DNA from 3 places in the Streptomyces sp. NPDC028907 genome. Region 2 is predicted to be linked to each of the others. Evidence: riboswitches for the same ligand, from Rfam matches in the RefSeq annotation. Region 2 holds a riboswitch; each other region holds the start of a gene.
What was found. Region 2 has a riboswitch for cyclic di-AMP ahead of ACZ4UU_RS04880 (transglycosylase family protein). Riboswitches for the same ligand answer to the same signal wherever they lie in the genome.

Region 1 (4,429 bases), on a different contig from region 2:
TCTCCCGCAGCTGTTCGATGTCGCCGTCGCGGACCATCTTCCAGAACTCCGCGCCGTCCGCGGGGTCGGACAGCGGCAGGTTCACATTGCGCACCCCGGGCAGCTCCACGTCGGCGCCTTCGAGCTTCTGGTCGGCCGCGTTGCGGAAGTCGAAGATCGTGTGCAGTCCGAGGGAGCCGAGGAAGGTCGCGTCGTCGTCGGTCGCGTGCGCGAGGTGGCCGCTGCGGAACAGGACCCCGTGCCGCACCCGCCGTCCGTCCACGGTCGGCAGTCCGCCCACATCACGGAAGTTGCGAACTCCGGCCAGTTCGGGCTCGGTCGACGGGATCTGCTGCGTCACGGGGGCTCCTCCCAGTCGGCCCCGGCGGCGCGGCTCGGCGATGCGGCCGACGGGGTGCGCTCTCGACCATACGACATGGCTTCCTGGGGCAATGAGTTGTCCACAGGCGTTGCCTCAGAAGCACGCGGACCTTGATGATGTTGGTACTTGATCGCACCTGTTCGTCTCTGTGAGGGCTTGATGCTGGAGATCTCCGACAACGGTCGTACGTGGCTCCTGACCGGGCTGACCAGCAGTTACGCCGTCCATCTCACGGACGCCGACGAACTCTTGCACCTCCACTGGGGGCCGCGGATCGCGCTCGCCGACGCCGAGGCCCTCGCCGTACGGCCGCTGCCGGAGTACTGGCCCTTCGAGTCCCCCCTCGACGGGCGCGAGGAGTACCCGGTCGAAGGCGGCCCCCGCTTCGTCCGGCCCGCCCTGTCCGTGCGCACCGAGGAGCGGCGCGGCACCGAGTGGCGTTTCGAGCGGTACGAGACCGACGGGGACGAGCTGCGGTTGCGGTTCTGCGACGACGGGCTGACCGTCGCCCTGCACTACCGGATGCGCGGGGACGTCGTGGAGCGCTGGGTGACCCTGGACAACCAGGGGCCCGCCCTGGAGCTGCTGCGCGCCGACTCGGCCACCTGGACGCTGCCCGACCGCGAGGACTGGCGGCTGTCGCAGCTGCACGGCCGCTGGGGCGCGGAGTCCCGGCTGGCGCGGGCTCCACTCACCTACGGTGAGAAGGTCATCGGCAGCCGCCGCGGGCACACCGGGCACCAGCACCTGCCGTGGGTCGCCCTCGACACGGACGCCACCGAGGAGCGGGGCGAGGTCTACGGCTGCGCCCTCGGCTGGTCCGGGTCCTGGCGCATCGCCGTCGCGCAACTCCCCGACGCGCGCGTGCAGATCACCGGCGGGGCCGGACACGACGACTCGGGCCTGCTGCGGCTGGCCCCGGGGGAGTCCTTCACCACACCAGTCTTCGCCGGTCTGTGGAGCGACGGCGGCTTCGGCGGGGCGAGCCGCGCCTGGCACGCGTACCAGCGCGCGTATGTGATCCCAGACGCCGACCAGGACCGGCCGGTGCTGTTCAACTCCTGGGAGGCGACGGAGTTCGACATCTCCGAGGAACAGCAGAGTCTGCTCGCGCGGCGGGCCGCGGCCATCGGCGTCGAGCTCTTCGTCGTCGACGACGGCTGGTTCGGGACGCGTACCAGCGACCGCGCGGGCCTCGGCGACTGGACGCCCAACCCCGACCGCTTTCCGTCCGGTCTCAAGCCGCTCGCCGACTACGTGCACGCGCTCGGCATGCAGTTCGGCATCTGGGTCGAACCGGAAATGGTCAATCCGGACAGCGAGTTGTATCGCGCCCATCCCGAGTGGGCTCAGCATCAAACGGGACGAAAGCGGACGGAGTTCCGCAATCAGCTCGTACTCAATCTCGCGCGCGAGGATGTCCAGGAGTACCTCTTCGAGCGCCTCGACGGGATCCTCTCCAGCGCCCCGATCGACTATGTGAAGTGGGACTTCAACCGCTGCTTCACCGACGCCGGCTGGCCCGGCGAGCCATATCCGCAGCGACTGTGGGTCGACCATGTGCGCGCCCTGTACGGCCTGCTGGACCGGCTGCGTGCGGCCCATCCCGGTGTCGCCTTCGAGTCCTGCTCGGGCGGCGGCGGGCGGATCGACCTCGGTGTGCTGAGCCGCACGGACCAGGTGTGGACCTCGGACAACACCGACCCCCTGGACCGGCTCGCCATCCAGCACGGCTTCAGCCAGCTCCACCCGGCCCGGGCCATGGCCGCCTGGGTCACCGACAGTCCGAACGCCATGCTCAACCACCGCGCCAGCTCCCTGCGCTTCCGGTTCGTGAGCGCCATGGCCGGGGTGCTCGGGGTCGGCGGCGACCTCACCCGGTGGACCGAGGAGGAACTCGCCGAGGCCCGGGAATGGGTGACCCTCTACAAGGAGATCCGGCCGGTGGTGCAGCGCGGAGACCTGTATCGGCTGCGGGTTCCGCGGGGTGGGCTGAGCGCGGTGCAGTACTCACTCGGGGACGAAACGGTTGTTTTCGCCTGGCTCCAGGCGCAGAGCTTCGGCGAGCCCGTCCCGGCGCTGCGCTTGCGCGCCCTCGACTCGACAGCGTCGTATGAATGCCTTGAAACGGGCGAAATTCACCGAGGTGCCGTACTGGCACATCACGGACTTCGCGCAGGCTTGCGTGGCGACCTCGATGCGACGGTTATCCGACTGCGTCGCATCTAGGGTTTCTGTCCGAATTGATGCCTTCATTCCAACTCGCTCTGGAGCGAAGGAAGGTGGAGCGGCGTCACGTGAGGAGCGTCATATTCGTGACCGTGCGTCGCCCGTCATGTCCATGTAATTCACGTGCTTTTCAAGGGGTTTTGAGTCCGGCGATGCCCCGATAATTCACGCAGGGTGACGGGTATTTCCCACAAGGGATCAACAGGAACGCATTCGGACGGAACCCCTCACTTGTTCCCTTGCGTCTTCCTCGCTTACGTTCGCCACCAATCCGGACGGACGCCGAATCCTGCCGCCGACCGGATCCCGCGCAAACTCACCCGTGCACGGCAGGAGCGGGGGACCCACAGGTACAACCGCCTGTTCCGGTCTCCGGAACAGGCTTGGGGTCAAGTCGCGTCCCCACGCGGCCGGGCATCTCCAGCCCGCACCCGACAGCTCACCTCGCAGGCGCCGGAGAGGAATTCGCCATGCCCGCCAAGGGTAAGCACCGCCGCCCGAAGTCCCAGCGCTTCACCCGCTCCATCGCCGTCGCCGGAACCGGTGGAGCCGCTCTCGCTCTCCCGCTCATCGGTGCCACCGGCGCCCACGCCGCTCCCGCGCAGTCCGTTTCGGAAAAAGCCGTTCAGTCTCTTCCGGTCGCCGGGAAGAAGGCCGTCGAGAAGAAGGCCTCCGACAAGAAGGCGGGCCTGCGGACCTATTCGGTGAAGGTCGGCGATTACCTCTCGAAGATCGCCGACGAGCAGAACGTCAGCGGTGGCTGGAAGAAGCTCTACGCCGACAACCGCGAGGCCGTCGGCGACGACCCGTCGCTGATCCACCCCGGCCTGAAGCTCTCCCTCGGCGGCAAGAAGGCGACGACGAGCGCCCCCAAGTCGTCGTCCGCCCCCTCGTCTTCCGCTCCCTCGTCTTCCTCCTCCGAGTCCTCCGCCGACTCGACCGCCTCGAAGTCCTCCGCGGCGAAGAAGACCACGACCACCCAGAGCGCGGAGAACGCCGGCCCGACCAGCGGCTTCTCCGCCCCCGTCTCCGGCGCCTCGGTCGGCACCGCCTACAAGGTGGCGGGCAGCATGTGGTCCAGCGGCTACCACACCGGCGTCGACTTCGTCGCCCCCACCGGCAGCCCGCTGAAGGCGGTCGGCGCGGGCACCGTCGTCTCGGCCGGCTGGGGCGGCGCGTACGGCAACCAGGTCGTCATCCAGCTCGCCGACGGCTACTACGCCCAGTACGCCCACCTGTCCTCGCTCTCGGTCTCGAGCGGCCAGACCGTTACTGCGGGCCAGCAGATAGGCCTCTCCGGCGCGACCGGCAACGTGACCGGCCCGCACCTCCACTTCGAGATCCGCACCACGCCGGACTACGGCTCGGACCTCGACCCGGTCGCCTACCTCCGCTCCAAGGGCGTCGCCATCGGCTGACGGCGGTTCTTCGCGCAGACCACCTGCCTGACACGCGACCGAAGGCCGGACCCCGATCCCCGGGTCCGGCCTTCGGTGTGTCCTGAAGCGGGCGTCTGGGCGGGTCGGGGTGTCGACAGGGCGGGGGCTATGGGGGGAGAGTGATCTCCGACCGCTTGGAGCAAGCGCTTTCCATGGTGCCTTCCACGTCCTCACACAGCGAAGGAGTCCTTCCCGTGACGACCACGCGCAGAGCATTCGGAGTCCTGGCCGCAGGCGTCGCCCTCGGGGCGCTGGCCCCGGTCGGCGCGGCGAGTGCCGCCTCTCCCGGCCGCCGGCTGATCGCCCAGGACGACTTCTGCCACGGCCTCGGCCAGTGGGAGACCGAGCTGCAGGACGGCGGCACCGTCAGCGCCGCGCGCGGGGTGCTGGAGATCGACGT
Region 2 (4,429 bases):
ACGCGCCCGTCCACAAGACGCGGCTCCCCAGCGGCGTGGAGGCCTGGCTGGTCACGCGTTACGCCGACGCCAAGCAGACGCTCGCCGACAACCGGCTCTCCAAGAACCCGGCCCACCACGACGAGCCCGCGCACGCCAGGGGCAAGACCGGTATCCCCGGGGAGCGCAAGGCCGAGCTGATGACGCATCTGCTCAACATCGACCCGCCGGACCACACGAGGCTGCGCAGGCTCGTCTCCAAGGCGTTCACGCCCCGCAGGGTCGCCGAGTTCGCGCCCCGGGTGCAGGAGCTCACCGACCAGCTCATCGACCGGTTCGCCACCGAGGGAACCGCCGACCTGATCCACGAGTTCGCCTTCCCGCTCCCCATCTACGCGATCTGCGACCTGCTAGGCGTTCCCCGCGAGGACCAGGACGACTTCCGTGACTGGGCGGGCATGATGATCCGCCATCAGGGCGGCCCCAGGGGCGGGGTCGCCCGGTCCGTGAAGAAGATGCGGGGCTATCTCGCCGAGCTCATCCACCGCAAGCGCGAGGCACTCCCCGACACCCCCGCCCCCGGCGAGGACCTCATCTCCGGCCTCATCCGCGCCTCCGACCACGGCGAGCACCTCACCGAGAACGAGGCCGCGGCCATGGCCTTCATCCTGCTGTTCGCCGGCTTCGAGACGACCGTCAACCTCATCGGCAACGGCACCTACGCCCTGCTCACCCACCCCGAGCAACGCGCCCGCCTGCAGACGTCCTTGGCCGCCGAGGAGACCGGCCTCCTCGAAACCGGAGTGGAGGAACTCCTCCGCTACGACGGCCCCGTGGAACTCGCCACCTGGCGCTTCGCCACGGAGCCGCTCACCCTGGGCGGCCGGCACATCGCGCCCGGCGATCCCGTCCTCGTCGTCCTGGCCGCCGCCGACCGGGACCCGGACCGCTTCGCCGACCCCGACGTCCTCGACCTCGCCCGCCGCGACAACCAGCATCTCGGCTACGGCCACGGCATCCACTACTGCCTCGGCGCCCCGCTCGCCCGCCTGGAGGGCCAGACCGCCCTCGGCACGCTCCTCACCCGCGTCCCGGACCTCCGACTCGCCGTGGATCCGGGCGAGTTGAGATGGCGCGGCGGACTCATCATGCGCGGACTGCGCACCCTTCCGGTGGAGTTCACCCCGGTTGGGTGAGTGCGTCCCCTCGGCAAACATGACACGCGCTCTTGTCTGTGATCTTCACGTGATCTGCGCGGCATTAACTTGTGACAAGTGATCGTCTGCCGCTACGTTCACGCATCAACGTCGGCGTCCAGGTTTCACGCGCCGCGGTCACCGCTGTCTCGCGAAAGGTCCCCGCATGCTCTCCGGGAACGGTCGTCACCGTCGCCCTCGTCAGGCCCCGGCCATCCTCGTCGCGGCCGGAGTGACCGGGTCCGCCATCGCCATCCCGATGCTCGGCGCCGCGAGTGCCAGCGCCGCCGACGGCACCGTGTGGGACAAGGTGGCCGAATGCAGGAGCGGGGGATCCTGGAGCGCCGCCGACGAGAGCGCCGGCCGCTACGGCGGACTGCAACTGACCCAGGAGGACTGGGAGAGGTACGGCGGCCTCGACTACGCCCCCAGCCCCGACCTGGCTAGCCGCTCCCAGCAGATAGCCGTGGCCCAGGACCTTCTCGCGGCCCGGGGGACCAGCCCCTGGGGCACCTGCGCGGTGGTCAACGGACTCACCAAGGAATCCGGGGCCCTCGACCTCGACACCGGAGTGGAGGAGGACTCCCCCTCCGAGGTGTCCGGCTCATCCGGCTTGCTCGACTCGCTCAACTCATCCGATTCGTCCAGCTCGTCGAATTCGTCCGAGTCGTCCGGTGGGTCGAACTCGTCCGAGGCGTCGAACCAGAGCGACGACCCGTCCGGCACCCCGAGTGAATCCTCGGATGCTTCGTCCGGGCCCTCGCGGGATTCCTCCCCTTCTTCTTCCTCATCCCCTTCAGCGCCTGCGGCGGATGATTCCGCTAAGTCCGAAACGTCCCCCAGCGTAAAGGCCTCACAGTCGCCCGACCGCTCCCCGGTGGAGGCGATCGGTGGGGACAATCAGGACGATGTGGTGCAGGACGTCGGTTCCTGGAGCCTCGTCGACACCGGGGCGATCGACGCCGAGACGGCCGGCTCCGGGCGGCACCGCGGTCCCAGTGCCGACGAGGGCGAGGCCGACGGCGGTGCCGCCGAGTCCGCCAAGTCCTCCGGGCGCCACGCCTCGTACAGCGTCCGCGCCGGCGACACTCTCGCCTCCATCGCCGACTCCCTTGACCTCGACGGCGGGTGGCGCGCTCTGTACGCGGCGAACAAGGACGCCATCGGCCCTGACGCGAACCACATCTTCGCCGGTCAGACCCTGGACGTCCCTGGCGAATAACGGCTGAACAGGGCGAAATGCAGCGCCAGTTCGCGTCACTATTCGCACCTGAATGTCCGTTTTGAATGCAGTGAGAGATAGATCTCAGAAGCCCTGATCGTCTTTGTAATTCCCGGAATCGCGTGTCTACGGTCATGACCGCTCGCCACCAGTGCGAGCCCCGACAGCCGTCACGCCGAATCCTGCCGGCGGCCGTCCGGGAACAGTCGTCGCGTCAAGCGCCGTAGGCAGGAGCGGGGGACCCAAGGTTTGCGCCGGGTCCGGCAGTTGAGGCCCTTCGGGGCCGCACGGCCGGAGCCGGCTTGGGGTGAAGTCGCGCAGCAGCAGCCGAGAGGCGAGCGTGCGCGGCCGGGCAACTCAACCGGCCCGAACCCGACAGCTCACCTCGTAGGCGTCGGTGAGGGGATCTCTCCATGCTGTTTTCCAGCAAGGGCAAGCACCGTCGTCCGTCCAAGGCCGCTCGCGCCATAGCCGTCGTCGGCGTCACCGGTGCCGCCGCCGTCGCCGCCCCGCTGATGGCGGCCGGCAGCGCCTCCGCCGCCACCGCCTCCGAGTGGGACGCCGTCGCCCAGTGCGAGTCCGGCGGCAACTGGTCGATCAACACCGGCAACGGCTACTACGGCGGCCTTCAGTTCTCCGCCTCCACCTGGGCCGCGTACGGCGGCACGGCATACGCCTCCACCGCCGACCAGGCCAGCAAGGCCCAGCAGATCGAGATCGCCGAGAAGGTCCTCGCGAGTCAGGGCAAGGGTGCCTGGCCGCACTGCGGCACCGGCCTGTCGAGCGCCCCTTACAACGGCTCCGGCGCCTCGCAGAGCACCGAGACCGCCCCCCGCGCCACCGAGGAGCAGCCGGCCTCCCGCTCCGCCGAGCGCCCGGCCGCCGAGAAGAAGTCGACCAAGACCGTCACCACCCCGACCGGCAAGAAGGTCAAGAAGGGCGACGGCGAGTACAAGGTCGTCAAGGGCGACACCCTCAGCTCGATCGCCGAGGCGAAGAAGGTCAAGGGCGGCTGGGAGAAGCTGTTCAAGCTGAACAAGGACATCGTCGAGGACGCCGACCTGATCTACCCGGGTCAGCAGCTGCACCTGAAGTAATACAGGGGGACAGCTGAACCACACCGCCCTCACATCCGTGGACCTCGGAGTGAAGGTCTCGTGAGGGTCACCCCCGTCCCCGCGAACTCCCCGCCTCGGTGCGTCTTCCCCCGTACGCACCGGGGCGGGGTTTCTTGTGCCGGACCGTGTGCGTCGGCCCCTTTTGTGCCGAAGTCTTTGTTCCGTTCGGAAACAATTTACTCTCGGTTCTGTCCCACGGGGCGGTCGACCGCTGGCCGAACGCCCGGAGCCGGTTAGGCTCGTCTCGCAGTACCCACCGCGGACTGCGTACCCGCGTCACATCCCAAGAAGGAGATGCTCGTGCCGTCCATCGACGTCGTCGTAGCCCGGGAAATCCTCGACTCGCGAGGCAACCCCACCGTCGAGGTCGAGGTCGGCCTCGACGACGGCAGCACGGGTCGTGCCGCCGTTCCGTCCGGCGCCTCCACCGGCGCCTTCGAGGCCATCGAGCTCCGCGACGGCGACCAGAACCGCTACCTCGGCAAGGGTGTCGAGAAGGCCGTCCTCGCCGTCATCGAGCAGATCGGCCCGGAGCTCGTCGGCTACGACGCCACCGAGCAGCGCCTGATCGACCAGGCCATGTTCGACCTGGACGCCACCGACAACAAGGCATCCCTCGGCGCCAACGCCATCCTCGGCGTCTCCCTCGCCGTCGCCCACGCCGCGTCCGAGGCGTCCGACCTCCCCCTCTTCCGCTACCTGGGCGGCCCGAACGCGCACCTGCTGCCGGTGCCGATGATGAACATCCTGAACGGCGGCTCGCACGCCGACTCCAACGTGGACATCCAGGAGTTCATGATCGCCCCGATCGGCGCGGAGTCCTTCTCCGAGGCCCTGCGCTGGGGCGCCGAGGTCTACCACACCCTCAAGAAGGTGCTGAAGACCAAGGGCCTGTCCACCGGCCTCGGCGACGA
Region 3 (4,429 bases), on a different contig from region 2:
CGGCCGGAAGCACGTCTGGTTCCCCTCCCTCGCCATGGCCAAGGGCACCCAGGCCCAGACGGTCAAGTTCTACGACGACGTCCCCAAGCCCACCTACTTCGGCGTCAACGGTCCCGTCGCGGTGGTCGCGGGCCTCGCCGTGATGGCCGCGACCCGCTGGCTGAGCCGCACGATGCACCCGGTGGACTGACCCGCCACAAAGCATTCGCCGCACTCGACGCATCCGACGCACTGACCCGACAGGGATCCCGCCCATACACATCCGTACGTCCTTCCCCCACGAGACGACCCATCACGACCTCCGCAACCCGCTCCGGGACGGGACCCTGCTGTACGCGCGCGTGACGCCCGCTGACGAACGAGCCCGTACCGGCGCTCCTCGAATACCTGCTGTACCGCCTGACCGACCGGCTCAAGGCGATCGTCATGGTTTGCTCGACGGACGATCGCTATGACAACGACGTGCACTGCACGGGAGGTTCCATCCTCACCGGTCGACATGCCGCCTGACCGTCGACCATGTGCGCCTTCGTCGCCCGTCCGAGGACACCGGCGTCATGTCCGAGCCCCTGCCGCGCTCCGCGTCAGCGACTCCCACCCCGTCGAAGTGGGCGAGTAGACCTGAGCGTTGAGGCGGGCGAGGGTACAGCTGAGGTTGACGTCGGACATACCGCGCGAGCAAGTCGTCGCCCGGCTCTGCGACCTGGCACCGGACGGCTCCTCGCCCCTGGTCACGCGGGGCGCTGAACCTGACTGCACGTCATGGCCGGGACGGCGTGGCGCCGCGCGAGCCGGGCGCAACCGAGGCCGTACCCCTTGAGCTGCCCGCACCCACTCGGACCGGGTCGATCCGGGTGCACCGCCCGGAGCTCGGCTGGGAGGCGACGGTGCGGATGCTCTCCGAGATCAGCTGCGATCGGCATGACCTCATCGCCTCCAACGAGGTGATCTACACAGAGGGCGAAGAAGTACTTTTCCGTCGGACACGGGAAAAACGGACTCCACGAATGGCCAGTTAAAGGCGAGTTGGAGCCATTGCCCGATTTGCCACTCTTGTGGATGCCAGTGAGTTGAGTCACGCACACCCGGCCACACACCCCGTCCGACGCACCTTCGTCTCCCCTTGTTCCACACACAAGTTGAGGCTTGGCAACCGCAAAGGATCAAGCACCCCATACGCACCAGACCATGGTCAACCGGCACGTCAGGCGGCCCCGGCACTTGTTTCGGACATGTGCTCTCGCATACGTTCCCGCTCGTCGGGCGGACGCCGAATCCTGCCGCCGCCCGTGTCATCCATCCCCGGAACTCACACACGCACGGCAGGAGCGGGGGACCCAGGTAAGTCGCCGGACCGGACGCCTTGATGGCGCACCGGCCCGGCTCGGGGTGAAGTCGCGCCACCGCTCAGCGGCGCGGCCGGGCATCTCCCGCCCGAACCCGACAGCTCACCTCGCAGGCGCCGGAGAGGAACAGCGCCATGCCCCGAGGCAAGCACCGCCGCCCCCGCACCAACCCGCTCACTCGTCGCGTCGCCATCGCAGGCACCGGCACCGCAGCCCTCGCGCTCCCGCTCCTGAGCGCGACCACCGCGAGCGCCGCCCAGCCGGCCCAGACCCCCACCGCCGCGCAGGCCAATACCCTTACGTACACCACCAAAAAGGGCGATTCGCTCTACGGCATCGCGGACCGGTACGACGCCCAGGGTGGCTGGAAGCAGCTCTACAAGGACAACCGCAAGGCCATCGGCGACAACCCCCGGCTGATCCACCCGGGCGTCGACCTGGAGGTCCGGGCGACGAAGAAGGCCGGCACCGCGAGCGCAACCGCCGACAAGGCCGCCGCACCCGCCAAGAAGTCCGCCGTCGCCCAGGCCACGCAGTCCTCGGTGAAGACATACCCGGACAACCTCGACGGCTGGATCCGCAACGCTCTGGACATCATGGGACAGAACGGGATTCCCGGATCTTACGAGGGCATCCACCGCAACATCATGCGCGAGTCGTCCGGCAACCCCCAGGCCATCAACAACTGGGACTCCAACGCGGCCGCGGGCACCCCGTCCAAGGGCCTCCTCCAGGTCATCGACCCGACCTTCGCGGCCTACCACGTGCCGGGCACCGTCTACGACCCCTTCAACCCGGTCGCGAACATCGCGGCCGCGTGCAACTACGCGGCCGCCCGGTACGGCTCGATCGACAATGTGAACGGCCCTTACTAGCCCTGAAGCAGGATCGAGTGGGCTAATTCACCCTTACTGGGCTGAATCGGTCAGGGCGCCCGCGCTGACGCCCGCGAACAACCTCTCGAGGACGACGGCGATGCCGTCGTCCTCGTTCGAGAGGGTGATCTCGTCGGCGACCGCCTTGAGTTCGGGGTGGGCGTTGGCCATCGCCACCCCGCGGGCGGCCCAGTCGAACATGGGGATGTCATTGGGCATGTCCCCGAAGGCGATGGTCTCGTGCGCGCCGAGGCCGAGATGCTCGGCGGCGAGCGCGAGACCGGTCGCCTTGGTGATGCCGCATGGCTGGAGTTCGACGGTCCCGGGCCCGGACATGGTGACCGTCGCGAGAGAGCCCACGACCGCCCGCGCCGTCGCCGCCAACTCGTCGTCGGACAGGGTGGGATGGCGCAGCAACACCTTGCTGATCGGCTCGCACCACAGGTCGTCCCGGTGCTGGACACGGACAGCGGGCAGGGTGGGGTGCGGCATCAGGTACCCGGGTTCGATGAGCGTGAGCCCGTCGACGCCGTCCTGGTCGACGGCCGCGTACACCTCCCCGACCTCGGCCTCGATCTTGCCGAGCGCGGTCTCCGCCAACTCCCGGTCCAGGGTGATCGACCACAAGAGACGGTCCGCGCCGGCGTCGTACAACTGCGCGCCCTGTCCGCACACCGCGAGCCCCCTGCTGCCCAGGACGTCGAGGAGCGGCCGCACTCTGGGCGCCGGCCGCCCCGTCACGACGAGGTGCTGAGCACCGGCCGCCGCGACCTGCGCGAGCGCGTCGAGGGAACGGTCGGAGAGCGTGTCGTCGCCTCGGAGCAGCGTCCCGTCCAGGTCAGTGGCGATGAGTGAATATGCGATGGGTGGGGCCATGATCAGAGAATACGGACAGGAAGCCCCATCGACTCGACGTGAACCGGACGGCTGCTGTGTTCACATGTGTTGACACCTGTTCCGGTTCGGATTCTGTTTCCGTGTGCACAACTTCCTTCCGCTTGTTGCGATTTCACCCCCACGTGGTCCCTCGACCCGCACCATCGCCTACGCGGGAGGGGGCCTGAGCCTCGACCGTGCGCCGCGACCTGGTGATTCGCCGGCCCCGGCGACGCGAGTTCCGTACTGCCCAAGACCGGCACCTCACCCGTAACGTGTGGCCCGACCACATGGCACGGAGCGTAAGAGAGTGAGGCAGCACCCCATGCCCCCCTTCGATCTCCCCGAGGGCGACCCCTTCGGCACGCACAACCTTCCGTATGGCGTCTTCTCCCTCCCCGGCTCGGACTCCGCACGCCGGGTCGGCGTCCGGCTCGGCGACCACGTCCTCGACGCGGGCAAGGCGGCCTACGTGCTCGGCTCGCCGTACGCCCCGCTGCTCGCCCAGGACTCCCTGAACCCGCTGCTCGCCGCGGGCCGCACCACCTGGTCCGACGTGCGCCGCGCGCTGACGGCGTGGGTGACGGTGCCGGCGCACCAGGAGGCCGTCGCGGACCTGCTGCACCCCCTGTCCTCGGTGACCCTGCACCTCCCCTTCGAGGTCGCGGACTACGTCGACTTCTACGCCTCCGAGAACCACGCCCGGAACGTCGGCCAGATCTTCCGTCCCGACGCCGCCGACTCCCTCACTCCCAACTGGAAGCACCTCCCGATCGGTTACCACGGCCGCTCCGGCACGGTGGTGGTGTCCGGCACGGACGTCGTACGGCCGTCCGGCCAGCGCAAGGCCCCCACCGACCCCGCCCCGGTCTTCGGTCCGTCGGTCCGCCTGGACATCGAGGCCGAGGTCGGCTTCGTGGTCGGGACGCCCTCGAAGATGGGCAACCCGGTGGCACTGGGTGACTTCCGCGAGCACGTCTTCGGCCTGTGCCTCCTCAACGACTGGTCGGCACGCGACGTCCAGGCCTGGGAGTACGTCCCCCTCGGCCCGTTCCTCGGCAAGTCCTTCGCCACGTCGGTGTCGGCGTGGATCACCCCGCTGGACGCGCTGGAGGAGGCCCGGGTGGCAGCACCGGAGCGGACGCACCCCCTGCTGCCGTACCTCGACGACTCCGGCTCCGAAGCCGAAGCCGGCGGCTACGACCTGCGCATCTCTGTGGCCATCAACGGTCACGTGGTCTCCGAGCCCCCTTTCTCCACCATGTACTGGACGGCCGCCCAGCAACTCGCCCACATGACCGTGAACGGCGCCTCCCTGCGCACCGGCGACCT

Region 1: it holds a riboswitch for cyclic di-AMP, as region 2 does, so the genes downstream of both, ACZ4UU_RS18860 (M23 family metallopeptidase) here and ACZ4UU_RS04880 (transglycosylase family protein) in region 2, are expected to answer to the same signal.
Region 3: it holds a riboswitch for cyclic di-AMP, as region 2 does, so the genes downstream of both, ACZ4UU_RS21335 (transglycosylase SLT domain-containing protein) here and ACZ4UU_RS04880 (transglycosylase family protein) in region 2, are expected to answer to the same signal.

The regions. Positions count from the first base shown of each region.
Region 1 covers NZ_JBVHVE010000005.1:636,943-641,371, forward strand. Annotated here, with positions in the region: gene ACZ4UU_RS18850 (tyrosine-protein phosphatase) at 1-340, opposite strand, end outside; gene ACZ4UU_RS18855 (alpha-galactosidase) at 521-2,590, shown strand; cyclic di-AMP (ydaO/yuaA leader) riboswitch at 2,898-3,056, shown strand; gene ACZ4UU_RS18860 (M23 family metallopeptidase) at 3,061-4,008, shown strand; gene ACZ4UU_RS18865 (DUF6250 domain-containing protein) at 4,224-4,429, shown strand, end outside.
Region 2 covers NZ_JBVHVE010000002.1:105,579-110,007, reverse strand. Annotated here, with positions in the region: gene ACZ4UU_RS04890 (cytochrome P450 family protein) at 1-1,175, shown strand, start outside; gene ACZ4UU_RS04885 (LysM peptidoglycan-binding domain-containing protein) at 1,342-2,397, shown strand; cyclic di-AMP (ydaO/yuaA leader) riboswitch at 2,607-2,806, shown strand; gene ACZ4UU_RS04880 (transglycosylase family protein) at 2,811-3,494, shown strand; gene eno (phosphopyruvate hydratase) at 3,810-4,429, shown strand, end outside.
Region 3 covers NZ_JBVHVE010000006.1:489,536-493,964, forward strand. Annotated here, with positions in the region: partial or broken gene ACZ4UU_RS21320 (peptide MFS transporter) at 1-13, shown strand, start outside; partial or broken gene ACZ4UU_RS21325 (hypothetical protein) at 255-507, shown strand; partial or broken gene ACZ4UU_RS21330 (CocE/NonD family hydrolase C-terminal non-catalytic domain-containing protein) at 629-1,019, shown strand; cyclic di-AMP (ydaO/yuaA leader) riboswitch at 1,291-1,475, shown strand; gene ACZ4UU_RS21335 (transglycosylase SLT domain-containing protein) at 1,481-2,221, shown strand; gene ACZ4UU_RS21340 (HAD family hydrolase) at 2,255-3,097, opposite strand; gene fahA (fumarylacetoacetase) at 3,423-4,429, shown strand, end outside.